Regions from separate parts of the Candidatus Pantoea communis genome, predicted to be linked through region 1. Evidence: predicted binding sites of a transcription regulator. Region 1 holds the regulator's gene; each other region holds the start of a gene.
The links. The regulator Fur, encoded in region 1, represses iron uptake genes when iron is present. The targets are predictions, from matches to a motif close to ATAATAATGAGAACNACTATCAA.
Positions count from the first base shown of each region.

Region 2: a site for Fur is predicted at 4,496-4,518, ahead of fes (enterochelin esterase). Genes of this name have one in related genera too.
Region 3: a site for Fur is predicted at 7,325-7,347, ahead of fes (enterochelin esterase). Genes of this name have one in related genera too.

Region 1 covers NZ_VWXC01000005.1:60,597-70,711, forward strand. The annotation lists gene nagA (N-acetylglucosamine-6-phosphate deacetylase) at 1-609, opposite strand, end outside; gene nagB (glucosamine-6-phosphate deaminase) at 670-1,470, opposite strand; gene nagE (N-acetylglucosamine-specific PTS transporter subunit IIBC) at 1,813-3,837, shown strand; gene glnS (glutamine--tRNA ligase) at 3,989-5,656, shown strand; gene F3J37_RS08830 (hypothetical protein) at 5,891-6,286, shown strand; gene fur (ferric iron uptake transcriptional regulator) at 6,348-6,797, opposite strand; gene fldA (flavodoxin FldA) at 7,153-7,683, opposite strand; gene ybfE (LexA regulated protein) at 7,819-8,094, opposite strand; gene ybfF (esterase) at 8,263-9,027, opposite strand; gene seqA (replication initiation negative regulator SeqA) at 9,276-9,821, shown strand; gene pgm (phosphoglucomutase (alpha-D-glucose-1,6-bisphosphate-dependent)) at 9,847-10,115, shown strand, end outside.
Region 2 covers NZ_VWXC01000028.1:40,540-50,654, forward strand. The annotation lists gene F3J37_RS25230 (enterobactin synthase subunit F) at 1-3,200, opposite strand, end outside; gene fes (enterochelin esterase) at 3,233-4,444, opposite strand; gene F3J37_RS25240 (TonB-dependent siderophore receptor) at 4,705-6,978, shown strand; gene pmrB (two-component system sensor histidine kinase PmrB) at 6,975-8,033, opposite strand; gene pmrA (two-component system response regulator PmrA) at 8,030-8,692, opposite strand; gene dacB (serine-type D-Ala-D-Ala carboxypeptidase) at 8,692-10,115, opposite strand, start outside.
Region 3 covers NZ_VWXC01000003.1:197,176-207,290, forward strand. The annotation lists gene F3J37_RS06875 (non-ribosomal peptide synthetase) at 1-5,644, opposite strand, end outside; gene F3J37_RS06880 (MbtH family protein) at 5,698-5,919, opposite strand; gene fes (enterochelin esterase) at 5,912-7,267, opposite strand; gene F3J37_RS06890 (TonB-dependent siderophore receptor) at 7,543-9,732, shown strand; gene F3J37_RS06895 (hypothetical protein) at 9,918-10,115, shown strand, end outside.

The DNA.
Region 1 (10,115 bases):
GGCTTCTTCATAAGTGGCGTTTGAATGACCCGCAGAAACAATAATGCCGGCATTGCGCAGCTTGCCAATCACCTCGGCACCGGCATTTTCTGGCGCCAGCGTCACTTTGGTGATCACGTCTGCGTTGGCGCAAAGAAAATCGACCATCTCCGCATCGGGCAGACGAATCAAATCTTGATTATGGGTACCTTTTTTGGCTTTGTTTAGCCATGGACCTTCCAGGTGTAGGCCTAACGCCTGATTAGGGTGTTTGGCCAGATAGGCGCGCATGGTTTCGATGGCACGCTTCATCAAAGCATTGGTGCTGGTGATCAGCGTTGGCAGATAGCTGGTGCAGCCTGATTTTTCGTTGGCACGCTGCATGATTTCCAGCGTTTCCACGCTCAGCGCATCGATATCATCGTTAAACTGCACGCCGCCGCAGCCGTTTAACTGCAAATCAATAAATCCGGGAGCGATAAACGCACCAGCCACATCCTGCTGTGTCATCGTTGCATCAAGCGCATCTCGTGGGCACACGCGCTCAATCAGGCCATCTGCAATCACCACTGCATGATTATCCAGAATTTCATGACCGGTAAAAATCCGGCCGTTCACTAATGCGTACATCGTTTTTCTCTCCCGGCTAAGCCTGCCACCTTACGGCAGCAGGTTTTTCACAACGTGTTCTCACACACCTTTCATATTTTCCGCTTCCATTTCGCGGAAATATTTCACGGTTTTCACTTTCAGTTCCATGGTGGCCGGTTCGTCACACACCACCACAGATTTCGCATGCAGCTGCAGGCAGCTGATGGTCCACATATGATTAACGTTACCTTCTACAGCGGCCTGCAACGCCTGCGCTTTAAGATGGCCCGTCACCAGAATCATCACTTCTTCGGCATCCAGAAGCGTACCCACACCCACGGTCAGAGCGTACTTTGGCACCTGATCGACATCACCGTTAAAGAAACGCGAGTTGGCGATGCGGGTATCGTGCGTCAGGGTTTTGATGCGGGTGCGGGAAGAGAGTGAAGAAGCCGGCTCATTAAAGGCAATGTGTCCGTCGTTGCCCACGCCGCCCATAAACAGATTAATTTTACCGTAAGAGCGAATCTTCTCTTCGTACTGGCGACATTCTGCGTCAATATCTGGCGCATTGCCATTCAGAAGATTGATATTTTCTGGTTGGATATCAACGTGATCGAAAAAGTTGCGGTACATGAAGCTGTGGTAGCTTTCCGGATGCTCCTTTGGCAGGCCCACGTATTCGTCCATATTGAACGTCACCACATGCTTGAAACTAACCTGGCCCGCTTTGTGCATATCAATCAGGTGCTTGTAAGCTTCCAGTGGCGTACCACCGGTTGGCAAGCCCAGCACGAAGGGACGTTCTGCGCTAGGCTTAAACGCATTAATGCGGTTAACAATGTGGCGTGCAGCCCATTTACCCACCTGGGTCGGTGTGGCCAAAGGGATCAGTCTCATGTCTTCACCTCAATTAAGATTAGGAAATTGTTGTCGCCGATGCTGGTTTAGGTTGCTGCCATTAAGCGTAATCGGTTTAAGCGCAACCAGCAGGGAAAAGTGCGACCTGATATTTTTCATCATAAAATAAGTTTGTGGTGGTGGCTAGCATTTCGCAGTGATAAACGTCCATTATGGTGATTAAAGTCACAGTTACTGTGGTTTTAATTTGCGAGGCGAATTAATTTATCTTTACACTGCGCCTCGTGGTGAAAGATGTCATCAAGGTACCGAGCGTAGGGATAATAAAATCAACCCGCGCTACGGCAAACGCCAGTCTCATAGGGGGAGAAAAAGGTGAGTATTTTAGGATATCTGCAAAAGGTCGGCCGCGCGCTTATGGTGCCGGTAGCGACACTGCCGGCAGCGGCAATCTTGATGGGGGTAGGGTATTGGATTGATCCAGACAGCTGGGGTGCAGGCAATGCGCTGGCCGCTCTGCTGATCAAGTCCGGTTCTGCCATTATCGAAAATATGTCAGTGCTGTTTGCCATCGGTGTGGCTTACGGTATGTCCAAAGATAAAGATGGTGCGGCCGCGTTAACCGGCTTCGTGGGCTTCCTGGTGGTGACGACACTCTGTTCACCTGCCGCAGTAGCGATGATTCAGAAGATTCCGGTCGATCAGGTGCCTGCTGCCTTCGGCAAGATCAACAACCAGTTCGTGGGTATTCTGGTCGGTATTCTCTCCGCTGAAGTGTATAACCGCTTTAGCCATGTTGAGCTGCCCAAAGCGCTGTCGTTCTTCAGCGGGCGCCGTTTGGTGCCGATCCTTGTCTCATTCCTGATGATCGTTGTGGCGTTTATCCTGATGTACATCTGGCCAATCATCTTCGGCGGCCTGGTGAACTTCGGTGAGCACATTCAGAAAATGGGCTCGGTGGGCGCAGGCGTGTATGCCTTCTTTAACCGCTTGCTGATTCCGGTCGGTCTGCATCACGCACTGAACTCCGTATTCTGGTTTGACGTGGCAGGCATTAACGATATTCCTAAGTTCCTTGGCGGTGCACAATCAATCGCGAATGGCACGGGTATCCCGGGCATCACCGGTCGCTATCAGGCGGGCTTCTTCCCGATCATGATGTTTGGCTTGCCGGGTGCAGCATTGGCTATCTTCCACTGCGCACGTCCAGAAAACCGCGCGAAAGTCGGCGGTATCATGCTGGCGGCAGCCTTCGCGGCCTTCTTCACGGGGATCACTGAACCGCTGGAATTCTCCTTCATGTTCGTGGCACCGGTGTTGTATGTGATCCATGCGGTATTGACCGGTATCTCCGTATTTATCGCCGCGAGCATGCACTGGATTGCTGGCTTCGGCTTCAGTGCCGGCTTAGTGGATATGGTGCTGTCAACGCGTAACCCGCTGGCGGTGAATTGGTGGATGCTGATCCCACAAGGCCTGGTGTTCTTCGCCATCTACTATGTGGTATTCCGTTTCACTATTCAGAAATTCAATCTGATGACACCGGGTCGTGAATTGTCTGCGGGCGATGAAACTGACGGCTACGACGTCAACGTTGATCACAGCGGTAACGGTGAAAGCCAGACCGAATCACTGGCACGCCGCTACATTGCCGCCATCGGCGGTTCAGACAACCTGACCAACATCGATGCCTGCATTACTCGTCTGCGTCTGAACGTCAAAGACTCAGCCCAGGTGAATGAAGGCGTGGCGAAACGTTTGGGTGCGTCTGGTGTGATTCGTTTGAACAAGCAGAGCGTGCAGGTGATTGTCGGCACGCAGGCTGAAAGCATCGCCTCCGCAATGAAAACGGTATTGAGCAAAGGCCCGGTTGCTGCGGCTTCCGCTCCTGCAGCAGCAGCGCCTGTTGCGGCAAAACCTCAAGCCGTGCTGAACACCGAAAAAGCGGTGATTGCTACGCTGGTGGCACCGGTGACCGGTGAGATTGTCGCGCTCGACGCGGTGCCGGATGAGGCGTTCGCCAGCAAAGCGGTGGGCGATGGTCTGGCAATCAAGCCAACCGACAAAACCGTGGTGGCACCGATTGCCGGTACCGTGGTGAAAATCTTTAACACCAACCATGCGTTCTGTCTGGAAGCCGCTAACGGCGTTGAGATCGTGGTGCACATGGGCCTGGACACCGTGGCGCTGGAAGGAAAAGGCTTCACACGTCTGGTAGAAGAGGGAGCAACCGTCACTGCCGGTCAGCCGATTCTGGAGATGGATCTGGACTTCCTCAACGCCAACGCGCGCTCAATGATTAGCCCGGTGGTGGTCAGCAACAGCGATGATTTCGCCGGACTGAATCTGCTGGCCAGCGGTTCAGTGGTTGCAGGTGTGACACCGTTGTATGAAGTGAAAAACTAAGTCCTTGTGATTTAGCCAGAAGGCAGGAAGCAATTCCTGCCTTTTTTGTTTTAAAACGACCAACAAACGGTTGTTTCCCTCCTGCGCTTTGTGGATCATACTCCGTTACTTCGTGGTACAAATCACCCGCTATTGTTTTGAGGATTTTGAGATGAGTGAGGCTGAAGCCCGCCCAACGAACTTTATTCGTCAGATCATCGACGAAGACTTGGCGAGCGGTAAGCACAGCAGTGTGCATACCCGTTTCCCGCCTGAGCCCAATGGTTATCTGCATATTGGCCATGCGAAATCTATCTGCCTGAACTTTGGTATCGCCCAAGATTATCAAGGACAGTGCAACCTGCGTTTTGACGATACTAACCCGGTGAAAGAAGACCTGGAGTTCGTTGAATCCATCAAGCGTGACGTGCAATGGCTGGGCTTTGAGTGGAGCGGCAACATTCGTTACTCCTCAGACTATTTCGACCAACTGTTTAACTACGCCGTTGAGCTGATCAATAAAGGTCTGGCTTACGTTGATGAGTTGTCTGCTGAAGAGATCCGTGAATATCGCGGCACCCTGACTGCGCCGGGTAAAAACAGCCCGTACCGCGACCGCAGCGTGGAAGAGAACCTTGCGCTGTTCCAGAAAATGCGTGATGGCGGTTTCGAGGAAGGTAAAGCTTGTCTGCGTGCCAAAATCGACATGGCATCCAGCTTCATTGTGATGCGCGATCCGGTGCTGTACCGTATTAAGTTTGCCGATCACCATCAGACCGGCAGCAAGTGGTGCATCTACCCGATGTACGACTTCACGCACTGCATTTCGGATGCGATCGAAGGCATTACCCACTCATTGTGTACGCTGGAGTTCCAGGACAACCGTCGCCTTTACGATTGGGTGCTGGACAACATCACCATTCCGCAGCATCCGCGCCAGTACGAATTCTCGCGGCTGAATCTGGAATACGCGGTGATGTCGAAGCGCAAGCTGACGCAGTTGGTCACCGAGAAAGTGGTGGAAGGCTGGGATGATCCCCGCATGCTGACCGTTTCAGGTCTGCGCCGTCGTGGTTACAGCGCGGCCTCGATTCGTGAATTCTGCCGCCGCATCGGCGTGACTAAACAGGACAATATCGTTGAGATGGCGTCGCTGGAATCCTGTATTCGTGACGATCTCAATGAGAACGCACCACGCGCGATGGCGGTACTTGACCCGTTGAAAGTGGTGATCGAAAACCTGCCCGCCGGCCACGAAGAAACGCTGACCATGCCTAATCATCCAAACAAGCCGGAGATGGGCACGCGTGAAGTGTCGTTCAGCCGTGAAGTGTGGATCGATCGCGCTGACTTCCGTGAAGAAGCCAACAAACAGTACAAACGTTTGGTTCTGGGCAAAGAAGTGCGTCTGCGCAATGCTTATGTGATTCGTGCTGAGCGTGTGGCGAAAGACGAAGAGGGTAACATTACCTGCATCTATGCCACTTGTGATGTTGACACCCTGAGCAAGGATCCGGCGGATGGTCGCAAAGTGAAAGGTGTGATCCACTGGGTTTCCGCCATTCATGGACTGCCAGCTGAGTTCCGTCTTTACGACCGTCTGTTCAGCGTGCCAAACCCCGCGGCGGCTGAGGATTTCCTCACCACCATTAACCCGAACTCGCTGGAGATCAAACAGGGCTTCGTGGAGTCTGGTTTGCGTGAAGCGGCCACTACCGCAGCTTATCAGTTTGAACGTGAAGGTTATTTCTGTGCCGATAGTGTCTACTCACAGCCGGGTAAATTGGTGTTTAACCGCACGGTTGGACTGCGCGATACCTTCGCGAAGATTGGCGAGTAATATCTTTCGTCGATTGCACAATATGATCATGAAAGGGCGAGCAATCGCCCTTTTTTATTGCCTGTAATTCGCCACGGGCAATCAATTATGCTGAAGGCGGCAAGCTGAGCTTGTTGTCTATTTTGCGACAATTCTGACTTTAGCAAAATTAACCCATTTGCGAGTGTGAAAAATTGTATTTCAGGTAGGCTATGCGCTCTAAATAGAGCTCTGCGGGTTATCAAAGGAAAAAAAATGACAAGTCTCGCCCTGGAAGCTAAGCATAGTGTGGTGGTATTACATCAGCTTATTGAACGTGTTTTTAACCAGGTAGAAGGCAGTGATGACAGCATGGAACTGCTTTTGTCACACTTTCACCCGGATTTCAAAATGGTGACGCCGCTGGGTAAGCAACTGGATCTGAATGAGACCGAAGTGCTGTTTCGCAAACTGCACGGTCAGCGGGAAGGGCTGCGCATTGCCACCAGTGAGCATGCCATCATTTCTCAACAGAGCCAGGAAGTGACGATTCAGTATCGTGAACTGCAGATGTTGAACGGCACCCATCAAACGCGCATCTCTTTGGCTGTGCTGGATTGCAGCACCACCATTCCTCGCTGGCGCTACCTCCACGAGACCTTTATCGCTTGATAACAGGCATAAAAAAACCGGTGACCAGCACCGGTTTTTTTATATTGCATAGCACACTCAATTACTTATCGTGGAGCGTCTCGTCTTCGCGGCAGTCTCCCAGTGCACAGTGGCCGTACAAGTACAGGCTGTGGTTACTGAGTTTAATGCCATGGCGAGTGGCAATCTCACGCTGACGCGTTTCGATTGATTCATCGCTGAATTCGATCACTTTGCCACAATCCAGGCAGATCAAGTGGTCATGGTGATGCTGCTGAGTCAGTTCGAATACGGATTTGCCGCCTTCGAAGTTATGACGGGTGACGATACCCGCGTCATCAAACTGGTTAAGAACGCGATATACCGTTGCCAGGCCAATCTCTTCGCCCATATCGATCAGGCGCTTATACAAATCTTCCGCACTGACGTGATGGGACTCGGGGCCCGGTCCCTGAAGCACTTCCAAAATTTTCAATCTTGGCAGAGTGACTTTCAGGCCAGCCTTCTTCAATGCGGAGTTGTTGTCAGTCATTCGGATATTGTCCTGTTACTTTGCATGTCACTTACGGCGCAGGGGCCTTGAATGTTTAGGTCACACGTATTCTCATTTGCGTCTCATTATAGAACTCAAGCAGTGAAATGAAAACCGGGGTATCGCGCAAATCAACAAAAGTCGTAAGGATAAACATCGCCTACGTCAGCGCGGAACGGTGTGGTTTGGGTTTCCATTTCACTCAGCCTCAGTCAACAATCAGAGGAATAAGCGGATGACCATTGCGGGTATTCTACAGATTTGCGGGGAAAAGTTAAAAAACCGTAGCTATTATTTTTATAGGAAATTCCTTTGTCCCAATGTGAGCCAGCGCTCACATTGGGGAGGCGAGGCATCAGGCTTCGATGATCTCTTTTAACTGCAGCTCATCAAAAATCTGTTTCACCCAGGCATCAACACGTTCGTTGGTCAGCTCAGGTTGACGATCTTCGTCAATCGCCAGGCCGAGGAAGTGTTTGTCATCGGCCAGACCTTTTGAGGCTTCAAAATGATAGCCCTCAGTCGGCCAGTGGCCCACAATCACCGCGCCGTTTGGTTCAATGATGTCGCGAATCGTGCCCATCGCATCACAGAAATATTCTGCGTAGTCTTCCTGGTCGCCACAACCAAACAGCGCCACCAGTTTGCCATTAAAGTCGATCTCTTCCAGCGTAGGGAAGAAGTCATCCCAGTCACACTGTGCTTCGCCGTAATACCAGGTAGGAATGCCCAGCAGCAGGATGTCGAACGCTGCGAGATCTTCTTTAGTGCTCTTAGCAATGTCATGCACTTCGGCGACATCTTTACCCAGTTGTTTCTGGATCATTTTTGCAATGTTTTCAGTGTTGCCGGTATCGCTGCCGAAGAAAATGCCTACGATTGCCATGGGTTAAGTAACCTCTTAAAGCCTGATTGTGAAAGTAAGTCAATTGACTGCACATGTTAGCGAATGATAGCAGACCGTTGAAAAGGGCGGAACGAGTAAAGCCTGAACTTTGTGTTCCTGCGTGCGGTCAGCGCGCTAAGACAGTTTGAGTTGCGCCAGCAGCATTTGTTCAATCAATTCGCTGCGGCTGATGTTTTGTTGCTCGGCCAGCGTGTTCAGGGCGTCAACCGCTTCGCTGGACATTTTCAGCTCAACACGACGCAGCCCTCGCACTTTATCGCGCTTGAGCTGGTTACGTTTGTTGATACGCAACTGTTCGTCACGTGTCAGCAGGCTGGTTTTGGGTCGACCAGGACGCCGCTCGTCTGCAAAAAGATCAAGCGTGGTACGGTCAGTCTGTTCTTTTGCCATGATTAGTGAAACTGAGTGGGCGCGAACGGCGGAAAGGCGCTGCGCGATTTATACATTATCGGCCCGACCGCGGCGAAAAAATCATCCGCGGCAAATTTTTAGCGCGACATCATACTCCAGCGCCATCCGCGACGCCAACCCTAAACCGCATACGGCAAGCTTTTGCTTTTACAGGTTAAAAAAACGACGAACTGCGCGCAAAACCGCATCAGGTTTTTCGGCATGGACCCAATGACCGGCCCCGCTAATCACGTGTGCGTGTGCCTGCGGGAACTGACGCAGCAGTGCATCGCGGTGCTGATTGTCGAGGTAAGGAGAATCGCCACCGCGAATAAACAATGCGGGATGTGGCCAGGCGGGAACTTCTTCCCAGCCAGAAATCGTGGTGTAGTTGTCCCACAACACCGGCACGTTAAAGCGCCATTCGCCCTCGACAAAGGACTTGAGGATAAACTGAATCACCCCCTCTTCGGCGACATGTTGGCGCATCACCTCGGCCGCTTCACTGCGACGCGTCACACCCGCGGCGGTGACGGCGCGAATACCGGCAAAGATTTCATCGTGGCGGCGGGTTTGGTAATCCACGGGCGCGATATCGATCAGCACCATCTTCTCAATACGTTCGGGGGCCACGGCACTCAGTGCCATGGCGATCTTACCGCCCATCGAGTGGCCTATCACGCCAGCGCGTTCAATCTGGTGTGCATCCAGCGTCTCAACGATATCTTGCGCCATGGCGTGATAATTCATCACCTCACTGCGCTCAGATAAACCATGGTTGCGTACGTCCACTTGTAACGTGGGGCGAGCATCCCGTACGCCGCGTGCCAGCACGCCAAGGTTATCCAGGCTGCCAAACAGGCCATGAATTAACAGAATCGGGGACGCTTCAGGGGGAGATTGTTCAGTTTGCAGACGGGCGTTCAAAATCATGGCTAAAGTTCTTACGGTTGTGACCTTGGCTTAGGGTATCATGGATTCACCTGTCCAGGAGCCAGCCGGCCAGGCATTAGGGCATATTCCGACTTTTGCCCTGAAACGACGCCAGCGCTATCGGCTGCCACGGATTTAACTTTATAATCCTTATGTTAGAGCCCGCTCACGTTTTGCACAGCTCGATTTTGCTAAGGCCGTTGCAATAAAGCGTGGTTCTGTCATTTGCCAGAATTGTACGGAATAAGATGAAAACGATTGAAGTTGACGAAGAACTCTACCGTTATATTGCCAGCCACACGCAGCACATTGGTGAAAGCGCCTCGGATATTTTGCGCCGCATGCTGAAGTTTACCGCGGGCCAGACCGCACCGACTGCACCTGTCGCTGCGGCTTCGGCTTCGGTCAAGGAAGCGCAGCCAGTGCGCAGCGAAGCGCGTCCTCAGGATCGCGTACGCGCCGTGCGTGAACTGCTGCTCTCTGATCAGTATGCTGAGCAGAATAAGGCGGTTAATCGCTTTATGCTGGTACTGTCAACGCTCTATCGTCTTGATCCAGCAGCCTTTGCTGATGCGACTGCCTCGCTGCAGGGCCGCACTCGCGTCTATTTTGCGGGTGACGAGCATACGCTGCTGCAAAATGGCACCCATACTAAGCCGAAGCACGTTCCTGGCACACCGTACTGGGTGATCACCAATACCAATACAGGCCGCAAATGCAGCATGGTGGAACACATCATGCTGGCGATGCAGTTCCCTCAGGAACTGACAGAGAAAGTTCGCGGCACCATTTAAACTGAAGCGTCAGGGAGAAGCGCCAATGGCCAATCACCCCCGTGCCGGGCAGCCTGCCCAGCAGAGCGATTTGATTAACGTTGCACAATTAACCTCGCAGTATTACGTCCTGAAGCCCGATGCGGCTAACCCGGACCATGCGGTGAAATTTGGCACTTCTGGCCACCGCGGCAGCGCGGGACGCCAAAGCTTCAATGAAGTGCACATTCTGGCGATTGCGCAAGCCATCGCAGAAGAGCGCAAAAAGAATGGCATCACCGGTCCGTGCTATGTGGGTAAAGATACTCACGCACT
Region 2 (10,115 bases), on a different contig from region 1:
GGCAGAACGGCTTCAAAACCTGCCTGCTGATGCGATTGAGTATCGCTCAGCAACCGGGCGAGTTTTTCCACCGTTGAAGCCACCATAATCTGCCCCACCGAAACCGGCTGTTGCAGTTCGCGGCGCAGTTGGGCAGCTAAGCGCATTGCCAGCAGTGAGTGTCCACCGAGGGCGAAGAAATCATCCTGGGCGCTGATGGTGTCACGCGCCAGCAACTGGCAGAAAGCCTGCGCCAATTGGGTTTCCAGACCGGGATGCGGTTCACGGCCCACGCTGTCAGCTGCATTTTTTGGCAGCGGTAAAGCTTTGCGATCCAATTTACCGTTGCTGCTCAGCGGGAAGGCATCGAGCTGTACAATTGCCACCGGCACCATATGTGCAGGCAGCCGTTGCGCCAGTGCATCACGCAGCGCGTCGCCATCGACAACGTGCTCTGCGACGACGTAACCGACCAGCTGACGCGCGTCACCGCCTTGTGCAGCGGCACCGCCGAGTACCACCGCGTGCGTCACCGCTTGCTCAATACCGGGCTGTGCGCTCATCACATGATCGATTTCGTTGAGCTCGATACGCTGGCCACGGATCTTCAGCTGATCGTCGCTGCGTCCGAGGTATTCCACCGCGCCGTTATCCAGCCAGCGCGCCACGTCACCGGTCAGGTACATGCGTTCGCCAGCGGCAAATGGATCGGCGATAAATCGGCTGGCGGTCAGGTCCGGGCGGCCAAGATAGCCATGTGCCAGTTGTACGCCGGTTAAGTAAAGATCGCCCGCCACACCAGGCGGCACCGGCTGCATACGCGCATCAAGAATACGAAGTCCGGTATTCCATACCGGGAAACCAATCGGCACGCTGACCCCTTCAACGGCTGCTAAAGCTTCGCCAAACGCCGGATACCAGCTGACATCTACCGCCGCTTCGGTCGGGCCGTAAAGATTGTGCAGCGGCACCTGCGTCAGTTTTTCCCATTCACGCGACAGATCGGTCGGCAGCGCTTCACCGCTACAGAAGACGTTACGTAAGCTGCCACAGCAGGCAATCGCTGGCGCACTGTCCAGCGCCGCGACAAAGGCGGCCAGCATCGAAGGGACAAAGTGCGTGGTAGTCACTTTGTAACGCGCAAACAACTGCTGAAGAGCTTCAGGATCGCGGTGCGCTTCCGGCGGTGCCATCACCAGTTGCGCGCCTACCAGCAGCGGCCAGAAGAATTCCCATACGGATACATCGAAACTGCTTGGGGTTTTCTGCAATACCACGTCGTCAGCTTGCAGCGGATAGCGATCCTGCATCCACAATAGGCGGTTGACGATCGCTTCATGGCTGACCAATACGCCTTTCGGACGCCCGGTAGATCCTGAGGTGTAGATGATGTAAGCGCCATCCTGTGGTGTCGGCTCGCTGGCGGGTGGTGGCGCGTCTGGCGCGGTATAGAGCGCATCAAAGTGCAGCTGCTTAACAGAATCGATAGCGCTAAAGCGGGCGCTCAATTCCACTGAGGTGATCAGCGTTTTGGGGGCGGCATCTTCCAGCATTAGCTGCAAACGTTCGTCGGGGTAGCCGGTATCGAGCGGCAGATAGGCCGCGCCGAGCGACACAATCGCCTGCAGTGCCAGTGAGAGCTGCACTGAACGCGGCAATGCCACTGCGACGATATCGCCGCGCTGGACGCCCGCTGCACTGAGATCCGCTGCCAGAGCATACAACTGCTGCTGCATCTCACGGTAGCTTAACTGGTGCGTCGCATCAGCCAGCGCCGGGGCATCAGGCGTACGCGCGGCCTGTTGCGCCAACAGTGAGGCCAGCGTTTCTGCCGGAACAGGGTGCGCGGTCTGGTTGATACCGGCAATTTGTACGTGCTCTTCTGTGGTTAGCAGATCCAGTTCACCCAACGCACGCTGTGGTTGCTCCGCCAGCTGATCCAGCAGCAAAGCAAAACGGCTGGCGTGGCGAATCAGCGTCGATTCGCTATAGCGCTCCGCATTCGCCAGCAACTCCAGCGTTAGTTCACCCTGTTCGCTAATGTAGATAGCGATTTCCAGATCGCGCACCGGGCCTGATGCCAGCTGATGGGTTATGCCTTCAACGCCAGCAAAATCGAGTTTATAGTCAAACATCTTCAGGTTGATCACCGGACCGTACAGCGGGTCACCATCGCCCAAACGTCCGAGATCGCGCTGTACCTGTTCCGCGTCATAACGCTGGTGGCGACGCATTTTCTTCACTTCACCTGCCAGCTGGGCAGCCAGCGCACTCAGCGGCTGGGTGGGATCGTAATGCACGGCCATCGGCAGCACGTTGATCACCGGACCGGTGGCACACAGCGCGGCGGATCCGATGCGGCGCATAAAGATGAATCCAGCGGCGAAATCATTTTGTCCGCTGAGTCGCGCCAGCCACAGCGCCACCAGCGCAAAGGCCAGGTCAGCAGCGCTGGATTGTGGATGCTGATTCACCAGGGTCTGGAAGGTGCTGCGGTCAAGCGTCACGCTGTGGCGCAGCAGATCGGTGGTCGCGCTTTGTCCAGCCAGTGGCAGCGGTGACAGCGAAGCCGGTGAGGGCAGCACTGCGCCTTTCTCGCGCCAGAAATCACCATCGCGCGTGAATGAAGAGGATTCCTGATAACGCTGGTACTCTTCGACGACTTCGCTAAACGGGATGAACGGGGTTGGCTCGGCCTCTTGCTGCTGTACGGCGGCAGTGTAAAGGTTAGCAATACGGCGAGTGATGGCGGTAAAGCTGAAACCATCCACCACTAAATGGTGATAACGCTGATACCAGAACCAGTGCTGATCGCCAATGCGATACAGCGTGTGATGCCATAAAGGTGCACCGCTCAGTACGCGTAAATCACCGTTCATGTCTTCACGCATTAACGCGCGGGCTTTGGTGGCCGCATCGGGTTCAGCGCGCAAATCAATGATGTTTGGCGCACTGAACGTCTGCGGTTGCAGCCACTGCAGTGCTTCGCCCTCGACTTCGGCAAACGCCATATTCAGCGTATCGGCTTCCTGCATGCCAGCCACGATAGCCTGCGCCAGCAGGTCTGTGTCGATGGCGCCGGACAATTCGACAAAGTGCGCTACCGCATATGCATTGTGGTGCTGGGTCAGCTGGTCGGCAATCCAGATGCCGGGCTGGGCTGCCACTAAGGGCAAGGTGTGTTGGTCGGTCATGGTTTTGTTCATCAGAGATTCAGACATCTGTGCTCCGGTTTGCGTCCTGCGTAATGAAGTTAAGTCGGATTGCGCCACAGGGCTTGCAGACCGTCGAGCAGACCACCGCGCCAGCATAGCGCGTCATGGCCGCCCTCCACCGGAAGGTAATTCACCTGATAGCCGGCAGCGGTAAGTTTTTGTTCTAATTGTTGATTGGCTTGCAGAATCAGGCCTTCACGTTTACCCGCCTCCAGCCAGAAACGCAGCGGCTGTTTCGGAGCCAGTCCGCTATCCAGCGCCTGCAACAGCCAGCCGTATGGGTTGCCACGTTCGGGCCACCAGAATGATCCAGAGAGGCTCAGCGCATTGCCAAACGTCTCCGGGAAATGCAGCGCGGCAAACACCGATGCCAGCCCGCCGAAACTTTGTCCAGCCACCAGCGTGCTATCTGCCTGTTGGCGATAGGGTGCCCATTGCGCCACCTGCGGCAGTAACTCCTGCTGCACGGCTTGCCAGAACTGCGGATTACAGGGCAGTTCACGACTACGGTGTTCACGATCGATGATGTCAATAAACAGATAAACGGCAGGTGGGAGTTTCCCTGCGTCAGTAAGTTGCTGCAATGGCCCGGCAATCGGCATTTGATTCGCCCAGAACTGCCCATCCAGCAGAATGGCCAGTGGACGTTGCGCGTTATCGGATTCGCCGGTGGCATAAATCCACACTTTGCGACTGTTACTTAGTAACGCGCTATCCCACTGATATTGTTGCAAAGAAACAGCCGATGCGCTGCCATCATCCACGGCTTGCCAGATTTGCTGGTCAGGGGCCTGCGGGAGATGCAGCGGCGAAACGCCCATGCCACGCCCACCGGCCCAGCCGCGCAGTGTATTCAGGGGATCGGCCTTCGCCGTGGGGAATTTGTCACGCCACCAGTTTCGCAAGGCATACATGTCCGCTTCACCGCTAAAGTCGGTTGCCTGCTCATCGGGCATCAGGCAGTAGCTGCCGCGCCAGTTTGATGGCAGCGCAGTTTGCCAGTACCACACATCGGTACCCGTTACGCGCACCAATGACTGCGGTGGACGTTTCTGGTGGTGATCGGTCACGCCAGTGATGTTGATCCATACACGCTGAATCGCTGACGTTTTTTCGCTGCCTTGGGGATCGCGCCAGAAGAAGGTCACCAGGCAGGTGCCATCCTGCTGAGGGTCAATTCGTGGAATACCCTGAGTTTGTTGCTCCTGCCACCAGGCTTCGCTACCGGTTACATCATTTCGCCAGGTCATAGGGGCTGCCAGTCACTGTGTAGGGAAAGATTTACATAAGATTAATAATTAATACTATTGATAACTATTTGCATTTGCAATAGGGTGTTTCCGCTCAAAAGAGCACGCTCGTTCCGCCTGACTCTTTCCTTCCTGGAAGGTTACGCAACGGATGGCACTGCCAGGTCTGGAACTGGGCGCGATAAGGACAGGGATATTCTCACCGGCTCGCCAGTTAAGAATCCAACGGCATTTTACTGGCCATCCAGGAATGAAAAACAATGACGCGTTACTCACGATTATCATTAGCTATTTTGATTGAACTGGGGCTGAGCGCCTCACTGCTCTCAGGCAGCGCCTGGGCAGCAGACACTTCCAGCAAGACGACCAGCAGCCAATCCACTACCGACGCCGAATCGATGAACGGCGGCACGTTGATGGTGACCGCCCAGCAGCAAAACCTGCAGGCCCCCGGCGTTTCCACCATCACTGCAGATGAAATTAAAAAGCATCCGCCTGCACGTGATGTCTCTGAAATTATTCGCACCATGCCGGGCGTTAACCTGACCGGTAACTCCACCAGTGGCCAGCGCGGTAACAATCGCCAGATCGATATTCGCGGCATGGGCCCGGAAAACACCCTGATTATGGTGGATGGTATGCCGATCACCAGCCGCAACTCCGTACGTCTGGGCTGGCGTGGTGAGCGTGATACGCGCGGTGATACCAACTGGGTGCCGCCAGAAATGATCGAACGCATTGATGTGATTCGTGGCCCGGCCGCGGTGCGTTACGGTAACGGCGCAGCAGGCGGTGTGGTTAACATTATCACCAGGAAATATACCGATCAGCAGTGGCACGGTTCGTGGAATACCTACTTCAATGCGCCGGAACACAAATCGGAAGGCGCGACCAAACGCACTAACTTTAGCCTCGAAGGGCCGCTGGGTGATGACTTCAACTTCCGCTTGTACGGTGGCTTAGCGAAAACCCAGGCCGATGCTTATGACATCAACGAAGGCCATGCGGCAGCGCGTACCGGTACGTATGCGGGCAGTTATCCTTCTGGTCGTGAAGGCTCGGTCAATAAAGATATCAATGCGTTACTGAGCTGGGCGTTTGCTCCGATGCAAACCCTGGAGTTGCAAGCGGGCTACAGCCGTCAAGGCAATCTTTACGCAGGCGATACGCAGAACACCAACACCAGTGCGCTGGTAAAAAGCCTCTATGGCGATGAAACTAACCGCCTGTATCGCCAGAATATCTCGTTGAAATGGACCGGTGCCTGGGATAACGGTGTCAGCACCAATACCTATGCGCGCTACGAGAAAACCCGTAATACTCGTATCAATGAAGGTCTGGCGGGCGGTACAGAAGGTATCTTCTCTAACGATGGTTTCAACACCATTCAGTTAGACGATATTTTACTGCACAGCGAAGTGAGCATTCCGTTTGAGTGGCTGATTAATCAGACGGCAACGCTGGGCGCCGAATGGAACCAGCAGAGCATGAAGGATCCCTCTTCAACCACTCAGGCGGCTAACTACGGTTCTGTACCTGGCGTGTCGAATACCGGTCGTAGCCCGTATTCACAGGCAGAAATTTTCTCGCTGTTCGCTGAAGACAATATGGAGCTGACCGACAGCACCATGCTGACGCCGAGTCTGCGTTTCGATCATCACTCGATTGTGGGTAACAACTGGAGCCCGTCTCTGAACCTGTCGCAAGGTTTGGGTGATGACTTCACACTGAAGATGGGGGCGGGCCTGGCTTATAAAGCGCCAAGCCTGTATCAGACCAACCCTAACTATCTGCTGTACAGCAACGGTCAGGGCTGTGCTGCCAGCACCGGCGCCTGTTATCTGCAGGGTAATCCCGACCTGAAAGCCGAGAACAGTTTCAATAAAGAGATTGGACTGGAGTGGAAACACGAAGGCTATCAGGCGGGTCTGACCTGGTTCCGTAACGATTACCGCAACAAGATTGAAGCGGGTTACGCAGCCGTCGGTAAAGCCTCAAACGGCACCACGGATATCTACAAGTGGGAAAACGTACCGAAAGCGGTGGTGGAAGGGCTGGAAGGTACGGTGAATGTGCCGTTCTCGGATAGCGTGAGCTGGAACAACAACTTCACCTACATGCTGCAGAGTAAGAACAAGGAAACCGGCGATCGTCTGTCGATCATCCCGGAATACACTCTGAACTCGACGCTGAGCTGGCAGGCAACGCAGGATCTGTCGCTGCAAACCACCCTGACCTGGTACGGCACGCAAACACCGAAAAAGTATGACTACAAAGGTCAACCGGTGACGGGAAGCGCGGCCGAAAGAGTGAGTCCTTACTCTATCATTGGCCTGAGCGGGACTTATGATGTGAATAAGTACGCCAGCGTCACCCTGGGTATCGACAACCTGTTTGATAAGCGTCACTTCCGCGAAGGTAATGCGCAAACCACCGGTAACGCCACAACAGGTGCCTACCTGTACGGTGCGGGTGCCAATACTTATAACGAATCAGGCCGTACTTACTACATGAGCCTCAACACTCACTTCTAAAGCAGTTGATGCGGTAAATAGCAGCGGGCAATCAGCCCGCTGCTATCTTTACGGTTGACCAGCTCCAGCCTGCCACGGTGCATCTGCACAATGCGCAGCACAATGTTCAGACCTAATCCGCTGCCACCGTAGCGCTGATCGCGACGGCGGAAGGCTTGCGTCAGTTCTTCTGCCGCATCGGCCTCAATGCCCGGCCCCTGATCCCACACCTCGATAATCACCTGCTGCTTGTCCTGCTGCATTTTCACCTTCACTTCACTGCCTTCCGGGCTGTAGCGTGAGGCGTTTTCCAGCAGATTACGCAGCATCAGGCGCAGCAACACGGCTTCACCCTGTTGCGGAATATCTTTGCCGTTCGGCCACTGCAGTGTTTGCTGTCGCTGTGCATAAAGTTCGGCCATTTCCGGCTGCAGCGGCTGCATGATGTTTTTTTGCCACAGCAACTGCTGATAGTGACCGCCTGCCAGCGCCTGGCCGGCTCGCGACAGCATCAGTAGTTGCTCCACGGTGTGCATCAACTGGTCGATACGTTCAATCAGCATCTCACTCTGCGGCACGTTCTGCTGGTGCAGCAGCTCAAGGTGCAGACGTAAACCGGCCAAAGGGGTACGCAATTCATGCGCGGCATCGGCGGTGAAGAGGCGTTCCTGTTGTAGCGTGTGGTCGAGCCGCGAAAATAGCTGATTAATGGAGGTGGTCACGGCTACGATTTCATCCATTTCTGAATAAACCGGCAGCGGGGTGAGATTATCGGCGGAGCGATGGGCGAGGCTATCCTGCAGGGATCGTAATGGACGAATGATCCAGTTAATCGCCCAGAATGACAGCAGCAGCGTCAGAGCGATCATCACCAGTGAAGGCAACAGCAGTGAAGCGATGGCTTCACGGATCTCATTCTCGACGCGGTCGTTACGCGCCTGAGCAGACAGCGTTTCGTTGACCAGGAAACTGATCTGTTCGCGACTCTCATGCCATAACCAGATGGCGCTCATCACCTGGCAGGTGAGGAGAATCAGCGCCAGCATAATCAGTAACCGCTGACGCATACTATTCATTCGCGCACTTCCAGGCGGTAGCCCACGCCACGCACGGTTTTGATACGATCTTTTCCGAGCTTACGGCGCAGATTGTGTATGTGAACTTCCAGCGTATTGGATCCAGGATCGTCATTCCAGCTGTAGAGATCCTGCTGCAGCGTTTCGCGATGGACGTTCTGACCGACGCGCATTAACAAGCGCGTCAGCAGTGCGAACTCTTTTGGGGTAATTTCCAGTGGACGCTCTTCCAGCAAAACCTGCTGCGAACTGAGATTGAGGGTGAGATCACCTTGTTGCAGCAAATTATCGCTGTGGCCCTGAAAACGACGAATCAGTGCACGCACGCGTGCCTGCAGTTCTACCAGCGCGAAGGGTTTGACCAGATAATCGTCGGCACCGGCATCCAGGCCATCCACGCGATCCTCCAGTGCATCACGCGCCGTCAGGATCAACACCGGTACGTTGATGCCATCGCGCCGCCACTGACGCAGCAACGTGGCACCATCGCGATCCGGTAAACCGAGATCCAGAACGATCAGGCTGTACTGCCCACTGCGTAAGAAAGCATTACTCTCTGCAGCAGTACTCGCGCAGTCAACAGCATATCCTTGTGCGCTAAGGGCCTGAGCCAGGCCCGATTGCAACAGCGCGTCATCTTCAACGATCAGCAATTTCATTAGTTGTTTTTGTTGATATCCGAGTAGAGGCGGCTTTCAAAGCGTACCAGAGGAATGCGCCGCGTTTTCTGATCTTCAGGCGGCACCGCATAACCAGAAAGATACTGCACAAAGGCGACACGTGCACCGCTGGAAGTGGTAATAAATCCAGCCAGATTATAAACGCCCTGCAGCGAACCGGTTTTTGCTGACACTTTGCCATCTAATCCGGCTTCATGCAGGCCACCACGATATTGCAACGTGCCATCGTATCCTGCCAGCGGCAGCATAGAGATGTAATTTAACGTTGAGTCATTTTTCGCGATGTATTGCAGTACCTGCATCATGGTATCTGGCGCAATCAAATCGTGACGCGACAGGCCTGAACCATCGACCTGAATGCTGTTGCCGAGATCGACGCCCGCTTTTTCACGCAGTATGCGGCGTACCGCATCAGAACCGGCGCGGAACGTGCCGGGTACGTTGAAATAGTGATGGCCAATGGTGCGGAACACCGTATCCGCAATCATGTTGTCCGATTTCTTCAGCATGGTGTGCAGCAGATTGTGCAGCGGCGCGGATTGCGTCGAGGCGAGCACGGTTCCCGGTGAGGTAACCTGCGTCTGACGCACTAAATGGCCGCTGTAATCGATATCCGCGGCACGCAGTTCGGCCTTGAGGATTTCGCCCGCCCAGGCGGCACCGTCCTGCACCGCAAACGCCAGCGGCAAGGGTTCGGCGCGTTGGCGCATGCAGCCGGTCAGCGTGTAGCGGTTCAGTTCGCCTGGCACTACATCCAGTTCGCAATATTGCCCATCACCACTGTTGCGGCCAATGGTACGCACCTGACTGAACATATGTGCCGGATAATAGGACGCAATGCGCACAAAGGCGTTTTCGCCCGGCGTGGTGGCGCTATAGAGCGAGACTGAAAAGCAGTTTTTGTCGACAATGGCCGCCCCAGGCGGGGCGCTGAAGCACTGCGTCAGGTCATTCCACGGCCAGCCGGGTGCCATATCGTGGCTGGCGAACACGGACGTGTCGATCACCAGATTGCCTTTGATATGCGTAATGCCCTGCTTTTTCAGGGCCGCCACCATGTTGCGCAGATCCTGACGGCTCAGCGTCGGATCGCCACCAAAGCGCGCCACTAAGTCGCCATTGAGCGTGCCATCGCTGACTGCACCCTTGGTTTCCATCGTGGTTTGAAAACGGAAGTCCGGACCGAGTTCCAGCAGGGCCGCCAGCGCGGTAATCACCTTCATGGTACTGGCCGGCAATGCCATCTGTTTGCCGTGATAGTCGATTATCGGGGTTGATGCGCCCACTTTTTGTACCATCAGCGCCAGGTTTGCGCCGTCTGGCAAATACTGCATGTATTCTTCAACGGGGGCTGCTTGTGCCTGCAGCATAAACGCACAGGTTAATCCGGTAACAAGTCGTG
Region 3 (10,115 bases), on a different contig from region 1:
ACGGATAATGGGTATAGCCGCGGTTGTGGATCGCGTCGCAGCGCACCTTCGCGTTGGCGTCGAGTAATGTTTGATTATCAGGGTAGTTTTCCACCACCAGCAAGGTATCGAACAGGGTGCCTGCACCCGCCAGCTGTTGGATTTCAGCCAGTCCAAGGCAATCCTGCTCAATCAGCTGGATCTGCTGATTTTGGTGCGCGGCTAACTGCTCCAGCAACGGGCGCTGAGTATCAAACCGCACGCGCACCGGCAGCGTGTTACTGAACAGACCAACATGTTGATCGATCCCTTCAATCTGGCCGAAACGACCGGAAACCGGCGCGCCAAACACCACGTCATGCTGACCACTGGCAATCGACAACATCATGCCCCACAGGCCCTGCATCACGGTGTTGAGGGTCAACCCGCGTGCGCGGCACAGCGCATAGAGTTCGCGCTCCAGCGTGGCATCCAGCGTAATGCGTTTTTCCTGAACAGCACTCTCGGCGGCATTGGGATATAGCAATGTGGGCCGCACGTCGCGCAGACATTCTTGCCACTGCTGGCGAGCCTGATGCTCATCACGCTGGCTAAGCTGGCGCACGATGTCAGCATAATGGGTGCGTTGGGCGGCCAGCGGCTGTTGACGCAATGCGCTAAGTAAATCGTTTAAAATCACCGGCGTTGACCAGCCATCCACCACCAGATGATGCGCATTGAGCAGCAGCGTCCAGCGTGCTTCATGGCGATGCGGGATCAGCGTCGCCTGCAACATCACCGGCTGCCGGAACAGATCCTGTGACAGCGCCTGATGTTCAGTGGCGTCAATATCCTCGACTTCCAGCACCTGTAGCGGCCAATGCAGATCGCCTTCCGGCAGCAACTGCAAGGGTTGCAGACTGAGTTCGCTATCAAACCTGGCGGCGAGCTGCGGATGGCGCTGCAACACCTGGTTGAGCGCCTGCTGCACCGATGCTACCGACACATCACCGCTGAGGGTTAATCGCGTCAGTGAGTTATAGCTGCCTTGCGCGCCACTGGTCTGCGCGTGGAACAGTAATCCTTTCTGCAACGGCAGCAGCGGCAAGACGTGGCTAAACGCCCCGTGACGTGCGCGCAATCGTTGCAGCAGCGCATCATCAACGCCTTCAAGATTGATTTCCGCAGCGACCAGCGTGTTGGCGGCCTGCTGTGGCTGTTGCTCTGCGAAGTGGTAAAGCTGTTGCGCACCCAGAGCGATGGCCTGATGCAGTTGCTCAATCTGATCGGCATGCAAGACGCCCTCCGCCCAGCTCCAGTTCAGCGCCAGCTGCTGGTCATCAACAAACACGTTGAGTTCCAGTGCGTGCTGTAACGGCATAGCATCGTCCTGGATCACCGCAAAAGTGTCGCGGAACTGCTGCGCGGTCCGCTGAGGCTGCCAGTGACCGGCGGATTGAGTGAAGCGGCCGAGATAATTGAACAGCACCTGTGGCGCATGGTCGGCGGCCAGTTTCGCCAATGTAATGCCACGGTGGGCATCCAGCCAGCGCAGTTGGCCGTAACCGATACCGCGATCCGGCACGGCACGCAGCGCGGATTTCACCGCGCGCACGCTGTCATTGAGGTCGGCCGAAGCAGGCAGGGCGAGCAGCAGTGGAAACTCCGCTGTCAGCCAGCCCACCGTGCGCGCCAGATCCTGATGATCGTGCAACTCGGCACGGCCGTGTGACTCCAGCGTCACGCGTTGTAACGCACTGCCGTTCATGCTGCTCAGCGCCAGTGAGAGCAGCGTCAGCAGTAACTCTTCGCTGGTGGCACGGAACTGCTGCGGCAGGGTATTCAGCAAGGCAGAGCTGGTGGCCACATCCAGCAGGGTGCGCTGATGCAAGACACGCTCGTTACCCGTTAAGGCGCGCTCACCCAGCGCCGGCAGCGGCTGTTCCAGCATGCGTTGCCAGAACGGCATTTCGCTGGGGCGTGATGCCAAGTTAGCCAGCAGCGTAGCAGACCAGTCATGCAGCGAGGTCTCTTCGGCGGGCAAGGTGATCGGTGCACCGCTTAGCAGTGCATCACCGGCTTGTTGCAGTTCATCCAGCAACACGCGCCACGACACGCCATCCACCACCAGATGGTGCAACGTTAACACCAATCCGCAGCTTGTGCCTTGTGTCTGAAGCAGGGTCGCCTGTAGCAACGATCCTGCTGCCGGATCAAGGCGTGCTGCATCCTCACGGAAGGCCTGGTCTGCGGCCTGGTCACGCGCTTGCACTTCGATAACACGACAACGTGCAGGACGCGCAGGCAGCGGTTCGCCCACCACCAACAGTGTATTACGCGTGAAAGCGTTGAGCGCCGGATGCGCGCTGGCGAGCTGCTCAATCAATTGTTCCAGCTGCGAAAGTTGCAGCTCAGGTGGCACCGATAGCAGCACGCCGTGAGCGAAGCGCGCGTTGATCCCCGCCTGCGCATGGAACCAGTGCAGAATCGGCAGACCACCAATCGCGCCTTGTTGCGACACGCGAGCATGTTGAGTGTGTTGCGTTAGCGGGGCGAGATCTTGCGCCATACGTGCGGCGGTGCGTTCGGCAAAAATGTCACGTGGGCGCAGCAGGTATCCGGCACGGCGGGCGGCGGTGCTAAGGCCCATCGCCGAGATGCTGTCACCACCCAGCGAGAAGAAATCATCTTCTGCGCCGACGCTTTCCAGCCCGAGCAGGCTCGCCATCGCCTGACAAATCAACGTTTCTTGTGGGGTGCGAGCCGCGCGGCTTTGCTGTTGCTGAGCCTGCTGTGGTTTCGGCAGCGCCTGGCGGTCGATTTTGCCATTCACATTCAGCGGCAGATCATCCAGCACCATCAGCACGGCTGGCAGCATATAGTCGGGCAACTGGGTGCTGAGCTGGGCCAGTAAGCGGGCGCTGATCTGCGGATCGGCGCGCAGAGCATCATCCTGCACCGAGCAGTAGCCAATCAGACGGTGAGTGGCGCCCATCACTTCGGCAATCACCACTGCGGTACTGACTTCGGGCAGTGCCACCAGCGCGTTTTCGATTTCACCGAGTTCGACGCGGAAACCGCGCACTTTGATCTGATGATCCACGCGTCCGATAAACGCCAGTTGACCATCCTGACGCCAGCGCATCACATCGCCGCTGCGATACATCACCTCGCCTTCGCGGAAGGGGTTAGCCACAAAGCGGGCGGCTGTCAGATCCGGGCGGCGCAGATACCCGCGCGCGATGCCGGTTCCGGAAATATAGAGTTCGCCGGTGCAGCCAATCGGCACCGGACGCAACTGGCTGTCGAGCAGATAAACCTGGCTGTTGCCCATCGGGCGACCAATCACCGGCTGCGGGGAAGCCAGCACGCTGGCACCGAGGGTATCAATGGTGTACTCAGACGGGCCGTAGTAATTGTGGATTTCCATCTGCTGCTGTTGCTGCATCAGTTTCCACAACGTCGGCGTGGCCGCTTCACCGCCAATCATGACAAACGCAGGGCGGTGGTTTTCCGCTTCCAGTAATCCGCTGTCGATCATCTGAGAGAAGAATGACGGCGTGATGTCCAGCAGATCGACCGGCACCGCGTTCATCTGCTGAATCAAACCCCAGGCATCGCGACGTAGTTCTTCGTCGAAGATATTCAGCTCGCAGCCCATCAGCATGCAGAACAGCGGTTCCCACGAAGAGTCGAATGAGAACGACGCGGTATGACCGGCGCGCATGCGGCGCGGGTTGCTGGCGTGGAAGCGGTCAATCGCCGGTCCAAACAGATGTTCGCGATGTGACAGGAACAGATTCAGCAATCCCTGATGTGTGCTCATCACGCCTTTTGGCCGGCCGGTGGATCCGGAGGTGTAAATCATATAGGCAAGATCGTCGCCGCACAGCAGGGTGCTCGGTACGCTGGTCGGCTGTGCCGCCAGTTCGCTCTCCAGCTGATCAATGCACAGCGCGGGAAGGGCCGGCATCTGCGCCAGTGTCGTGGAGTGAGTCAGCAATAATGCGGGTTGCGCATCGTCGCACATCAGTGCCAGACGTTCACGTGGATAGTCGAGGTCTAGCGGCATGTAGGCCGCGCCGCTCGCCAGCACACCAAAGATGGCGACCAGCGAATCCACCGAGCGCGGAATACCAATCGCCACCACGTCGTCTGCTTGTAAGCCACGCGCCATCAAGGCATGTGCCAGTTGCATGGCGCGGTCGGTCAGCTGGCGATACGTCAGTGACTGTGTGCCGCAGACGACTGCCGTCAGGTCAGCGCTTTGTGCCGTGCGTTGCAGCAGCATATCCACGATGGTGGTTGCCCCCGCTGGCGGGGTGATTTTCGGGCCAGTGGACCAGCGCTGTAAATCAGCCTGTTCGTCCGGAGCAATGATCGAAAGCGTATCCAGAGTGGCTTCGGGTTGTGCAGCGAACTGCGTGAGCAGATGACGAATGCGATTAGCGTGACGCTGTAACATTTGCGCGTCGTAGCGCGTCGGGTTAGCCACCAGCGTTAACTGCAATGCGCCATCACGGAAGCCCACTTCAAACTCGATATCGTCGACCGGGCCCATGGCTAAGGTGTGGGTCGCCGCCGGAATGCCATCGAATCGCAGATCATCATGGTAGACCTTGACGTTGATCACCGGCCCATAAAGCTGTTGGCTGCCGCCGACCAAACCCAGATCGCGACGCAGTTGCTCTGCTTCATAGCGCTGATGACGGCGTGCTTTGCGGATTTCCGTCTGTACCTGCTGCACCAGCGCGGCTAAATCAGTGTGATGAGGGATGTCGAAGATCAGCGGCAGCACGTTGACCACCGGCCCCAACGCCGTCAGTGCCGCCGAGCCCATGCGGCGCATAAACGGAAAGCCAATCGCTAAGCGCGAGTTGTCGCTAATGCGCGCCAGATAAGCCACCAGCAGGGCACTGACAATATCGCCTTCGCTGCAATCCTGGAACGCAGCATGCTGGCGCAACGTTGCCAACTCCGGCAGCGCGACGTGGCAGCTGATCGGACGATCGCCAGCATCCGTTACGCTTTCACTGGAGAGCGTTAAAGTTTCGGGCAGGTCAGCCGCATAGGTCTGCCAGTGGCTGGCGGAACGGGAAAAAGCCGGGGATGCCTGCCACTGCTGATACTCATCAATCACCTCGCTAAACGGCGTGAAGGGTGAAAGCGAGGGTTCGTCGCCACGGCACAGTTCGGCATAGATGGCCGCCACGCGCTGCGTCAGCGCTTCGAAACTGAAGCCATCAACCAGCAGATGGTGATACCGCTGATACCACCACCAGCTGCCATCACCCACGCGCATTAACACGTGGCGATACAGCGGCTTATCACCGTCGGCCGCCAGTTCGGCGCGCAGATCGGCCTGCATCAGTTTATGCGCCTGACCGGTGGCATCCGCGCGCTGGCTGAAGTCATGCCACTCCGGCAGCACCAGTGCCTGCGCGCCAAACCATTGCGCGGGATTCCCGTTTTCATCGAGGCCAAAGCGTGCCTGCACGGTATCGGCTTCCGCCATGGTCTGGCGGATGGCGCTGTCCAGGGCGGCGCGGTTGATGTCGCCGTGTAGCAAGCTGTAGTGCGCCACGGTAAATTGATTGCGCTGCTGCGCAATAGCGTCAGCGATCCAGATGCCGGGCTGAGCCGCCACCAAAGGATACGCCGGTGAATGCGTGATTAACGATGCCAAAGGAATGTTCCCGTCTAAAAAAATCGAAAAAGGAAAAGTTAAAAAGCGAAAAATTAATGTGCGCTGGACGACGTCTGTTGCGTCGCTGGTCGCATGTCCTGCCAGTGTGTTTCGATGTACTCAATCGCTGCGGCACGCGGCAGCGGACCCGCCACGTTTTGCCAGCCCGCAGGCACCTGAGCAAATGCGGGCCACAGGCTGTATTGCTGACGCGCGTTGATCAGCACCAAAAAATCGAGCGCGTCGTTATCAAACGGATTTAGTTGTTCAGACATGGTGGTTACCTTTTGAGGTTGGGTCAGAGAGAAGATCGGCCAGCAGCCAGTGGCAGCCGTCGATCAAGCCGCCACGCCAGCACAGCGCGTCGTGCCCTCCGGCGTAGCAGCGGAAAAACAGTTCATGTCCAGCGGCTTCGAGTGCGGGACGTATTTGTTGATTCACGAACAACATGTCCTGCTCGCGATCGCCGACTTCCTGAAAAATCTTCAACTTGCCAGCGGGCAGGGCGTTGTCCTGTAAGCGCTGCAACAGCAGACCCGGAGCGTGCCGTTCACGGTTAGCGTAATCGCGGATGTATTGCAGGTGCGGCCACCAGAACGAGCCGGATTGCGTGAGAATGCGGCCAAAACGCTCAGGCCAATGCAGGCCAGCATAGAGCGCCGCGAGGCCACCGTAACTTTGACCGGCCACCAGCGTGCGGCTGGCATCATGGCTGAACGCGGCATGCTGACGGGCCAGCGGCAACAGCTCCTGTTGCACCGCCTGCCAGAAGGTTTCGTTGCAGGGCAGCTCAATCTCGCGATGCTGGCTATCGATCACGTCGATAAATAACCAGCAGGCAGGCGGCAGTTCACCTGCTGCGGTGCTCTGATCGAGGGCGCTGAAAATCGGCTGCCCGTATACCCAATTCTGCCCATCCAGCAGAATCGCCAGCGGGCGCTGATCCGGTTGCGCAGTCTGTCCGGTGGTGTAAAGCCAGACGTGACGCGTGACGTTGAGCAGATCGCTGTGCCACTGCAAAGTTTGCAGGCCATCTGGCCAGGTGTCGGCCAATCCGGCATCCAACTGTTGCCAGGCAGATTGATCCGGCGCGTCGGGCATATGCGCATTACTCAGCGCAAAACGGCGGCTGCTAAGAAACGGGGGCGAAGGATTAAGCATGTCGGGGATCGCCAGTGGCATCAGCGAAATCCACCATTTGCGTTGCAGCACCCGGCAGGTTTCGTCACTGCCGCAGAACAGCGGGGGCAAATGCTCAGCGGTCACCGGGATCAGGCTATAGCTGCCACGCCAGTCAGATTCGATCTGCGTCGACCAATGCCAGACATCACTGTTGCCGACGCGAACAAGGGATTCAGGCGCCTGGCTGTGATGATCGGTGACGCCGTTTATATCGATATACACCTTTTTGGTAGACGATAACTCGGAACGGCCTTCTGGATCGCGCCAGAAAAAATGCATGCGCGTTTCGCCATCTGCCTCATGCTCAATCACCGGCGTACCCGCCTGATGAAGCTGTTCCCACCAGCGATGGCTGCCGAGATCGTCCTGTTGTAACCACTGGGTAACTGTTCCAGTGGGCAACCAGATTTGCGTCATTTGTTCTGAGTTACTGAGAAACATCCTGCAATCTCTCTCCACATTTTCTTCAAAGACTTTACATTAACAAACGTAATGCAAATGCTATTGATAACGATTTACATTTGCAATATTATTTTTGCGCCGAATAAATCCCCTATTTTCAGATGATTATTATGAAATAGGCTTTTAAGGGGGATTCAGGGCCGAGTTTTATCAGAGGAAGTTATATTTCAATCCGTTACAGCTTTCGCCGTTGGGTGAAGGGGAATGGACGGATTATTTCATCGACAAGGCAGTTTGAAATAGAGATGGCAACTATGTCCGTTAAAGCAAAAAATTTAGCAATACCTGCTGTGGCACTTCCGTTCAGATTCTCCCGTCTTCACCTGTCACTGGCCTCAATTCTGCTGGTGGCGCCTGCTACTTTCAGCGTCGCGGCGGAAGAAACCATCACCGTGAATGCAGATACGCGTGAAAGCGTGACGTCTCCGCTGCAAGGCTATGTGGCGAAAGAGAGCGCTGCTGGAACGAAAACCTCGACCCCACTGCGTAAAACCCCGCAATCGATTTCGGTGATTACGCGTGAGCAGATGGACGATCAGGCAGCGCCGTCGGTAGCGGATGCTCTGAGCTACACTAGCGGCGTGCTGACCAACTACCGTGGCAACTCGAACCGTAACGATGAGATCATCGCGCGTGGTTTCCGCTATGCACCGAAATTCCTCGATGGCTTGAGCTATGGCTTATCCGGCCAGGCTGGCGCGGCAGGACAGATCGACCCATGGTTGCTGGAGCGTGTGGAGATGATTCATGGCCCGGCATCGGTGTTGTACGGCCAGGTTAACCCCGGCGGTGTCATCGCGATGACCAGCAAGCGCCCAACCGCGCAGAGCATTCATAAAGTTCAGCTCAGCACCGGTAATCAGCATCTGGGCGAAGCGGCGTTTGATTTCGGCGGCAAACTGAATGACGACAACACGCTGTTTTATCGTCTCAACGGTATTGCCAGCACCAAACATGAGTTCGTGAAAGATAACAAACAGGAGCGCATGGCCATTGCCCCGGCGCTGACCTGGCTGCCAAACGCGGACACCAGTTTTACCCTACTGACCATGTACCAGAACGAGCCAAAGGCCGGATATCGTAACTTCCTGCCTGCCAACGGCACGCTGTTTAACACCAGCGCGGGCTACATTCCTTACGATTTCAACGTCAGCGACCCGAGCTTTAACGAAGCGAAACGCGAGCAGACTTCTGTTGGCTACATCTTCGAGCATAACTTTAACGATAACATCAGCTTCACGCAGAATATGCGTTACAGCAACATGGATGAGTCGTACAAATACCTGGTCTATACCTTCGATGTGGATGGCAGTGACCATCAGATCAACCGTCGTCCGCAGCATGACAAAATCAAGTCCAAAGAACTGGGCATTGATAACCAGGTGAAAGCAACGTTCGATACTGGCAACGTTGCGCATACCGTGCTGGGCGGGCTGGATTACAAATGGAGCGATGTCGACAACAAACTGTGGCGCGACAGCGGTGACCAGTACATTCTCGACTGGGCGAATCCAACCAGTGTGACGATCAATGAGAGCGATCTGGCGTTGAACACCAGCACGCGCAAAAAGCTCGATCAGGTTGGCGTGTATTTGCAGGATCAGCTGGAATGGAATCAATGGAATCTGCTGCTGTCCGGTCGCCAGGACTGGTCAGAAGTGCGCACGCAGGACCGCATTGAGAACACCACCACCCAGCAAAATGACAGCAAGTTCACCGGCCGTGCCGGTCTGTTGTATGCCTTCGATAATGGCCTGTCGCCGTATATCAGCTACAGCACCTCGTTCGAACCCAATCTGAGCACCGGTGCGCCGGGTAGCGATCCGTTCGCACCGACCACCGGCGAGCAGACGGAAATCGGTATCAAGTATCAACCTGTGGGCTGGGATGCAGTGTTTACGGTTTCCGCGTTTGATATCACACAGAAAAACATCACCTCTTACAACAGCGAACTGGGTTACAACGAGCAGATCGGTAAGGTGAAGTCCAAAGGGATCGAGACGGAAGCGCACGCGCAAATCACTCCGGAAATTAAGGTGATGGCGGCTTATACCTTTACCGATGCGGAAACCAAGGAGAGCAACACCGCGGCGCAGGTTGGCAAAACGCCTTCCAGCATTCCGCGCCATGCCGCATCTGCCTGGGGTAGCTACAGCTTCCTGAGTGGTGCTCTGAACGGTCTGACGCTCGGCAGCGGTGTGCGTTACACCGGCACCGCCTGGGCGGATTCCATCGGTCAGGACAAGGTTCCGCACTACACGCTGTATGACGTGATGGCGAAATATGAGCTGGGCGAAGCGGCTAACTCACTGCGTGGCACCACGCTGCAGTTGAACGTCAACAACGTGGCCGACAAGCACTATGTTGCCTCATGCAGCAACACCAGCGCATGCTTCTACGGCAGCGGTCGTTCGATTGTGGCGTCTGTCAGCTACAGCTGGTAAGCGTGATAAGGCAGGGCGTCCTTGCGGGTGCCCTGGTTTTACCCATTTGCATTCCGTGCTGTGTTCCTGCAGATGAAACACCTGGAGACAGGTTTTCGGAAAATACTGGATTTGTGTGACTGTCATCACTCCGCGAGGCACGCTAAAATAATCGCTTCTCATTTAGCAAAAGGTTTTTCGTCACGATGTTTTCGCGTTTCACTCTGGCCGCTCTGACGGCCGCACTCATGCTTACCGGTTGTGCACGTCACGCCGCAGACAGCAACGCTACCGCGCAAGCTGACGCTCCAGCTGCTGCGCCCATCGAGAATGACAACATTCCTTCCCAGTTTGATAGCGGCCCGACCGTGATCAACGTTTCTCATCTGATCACGCGTACCGAT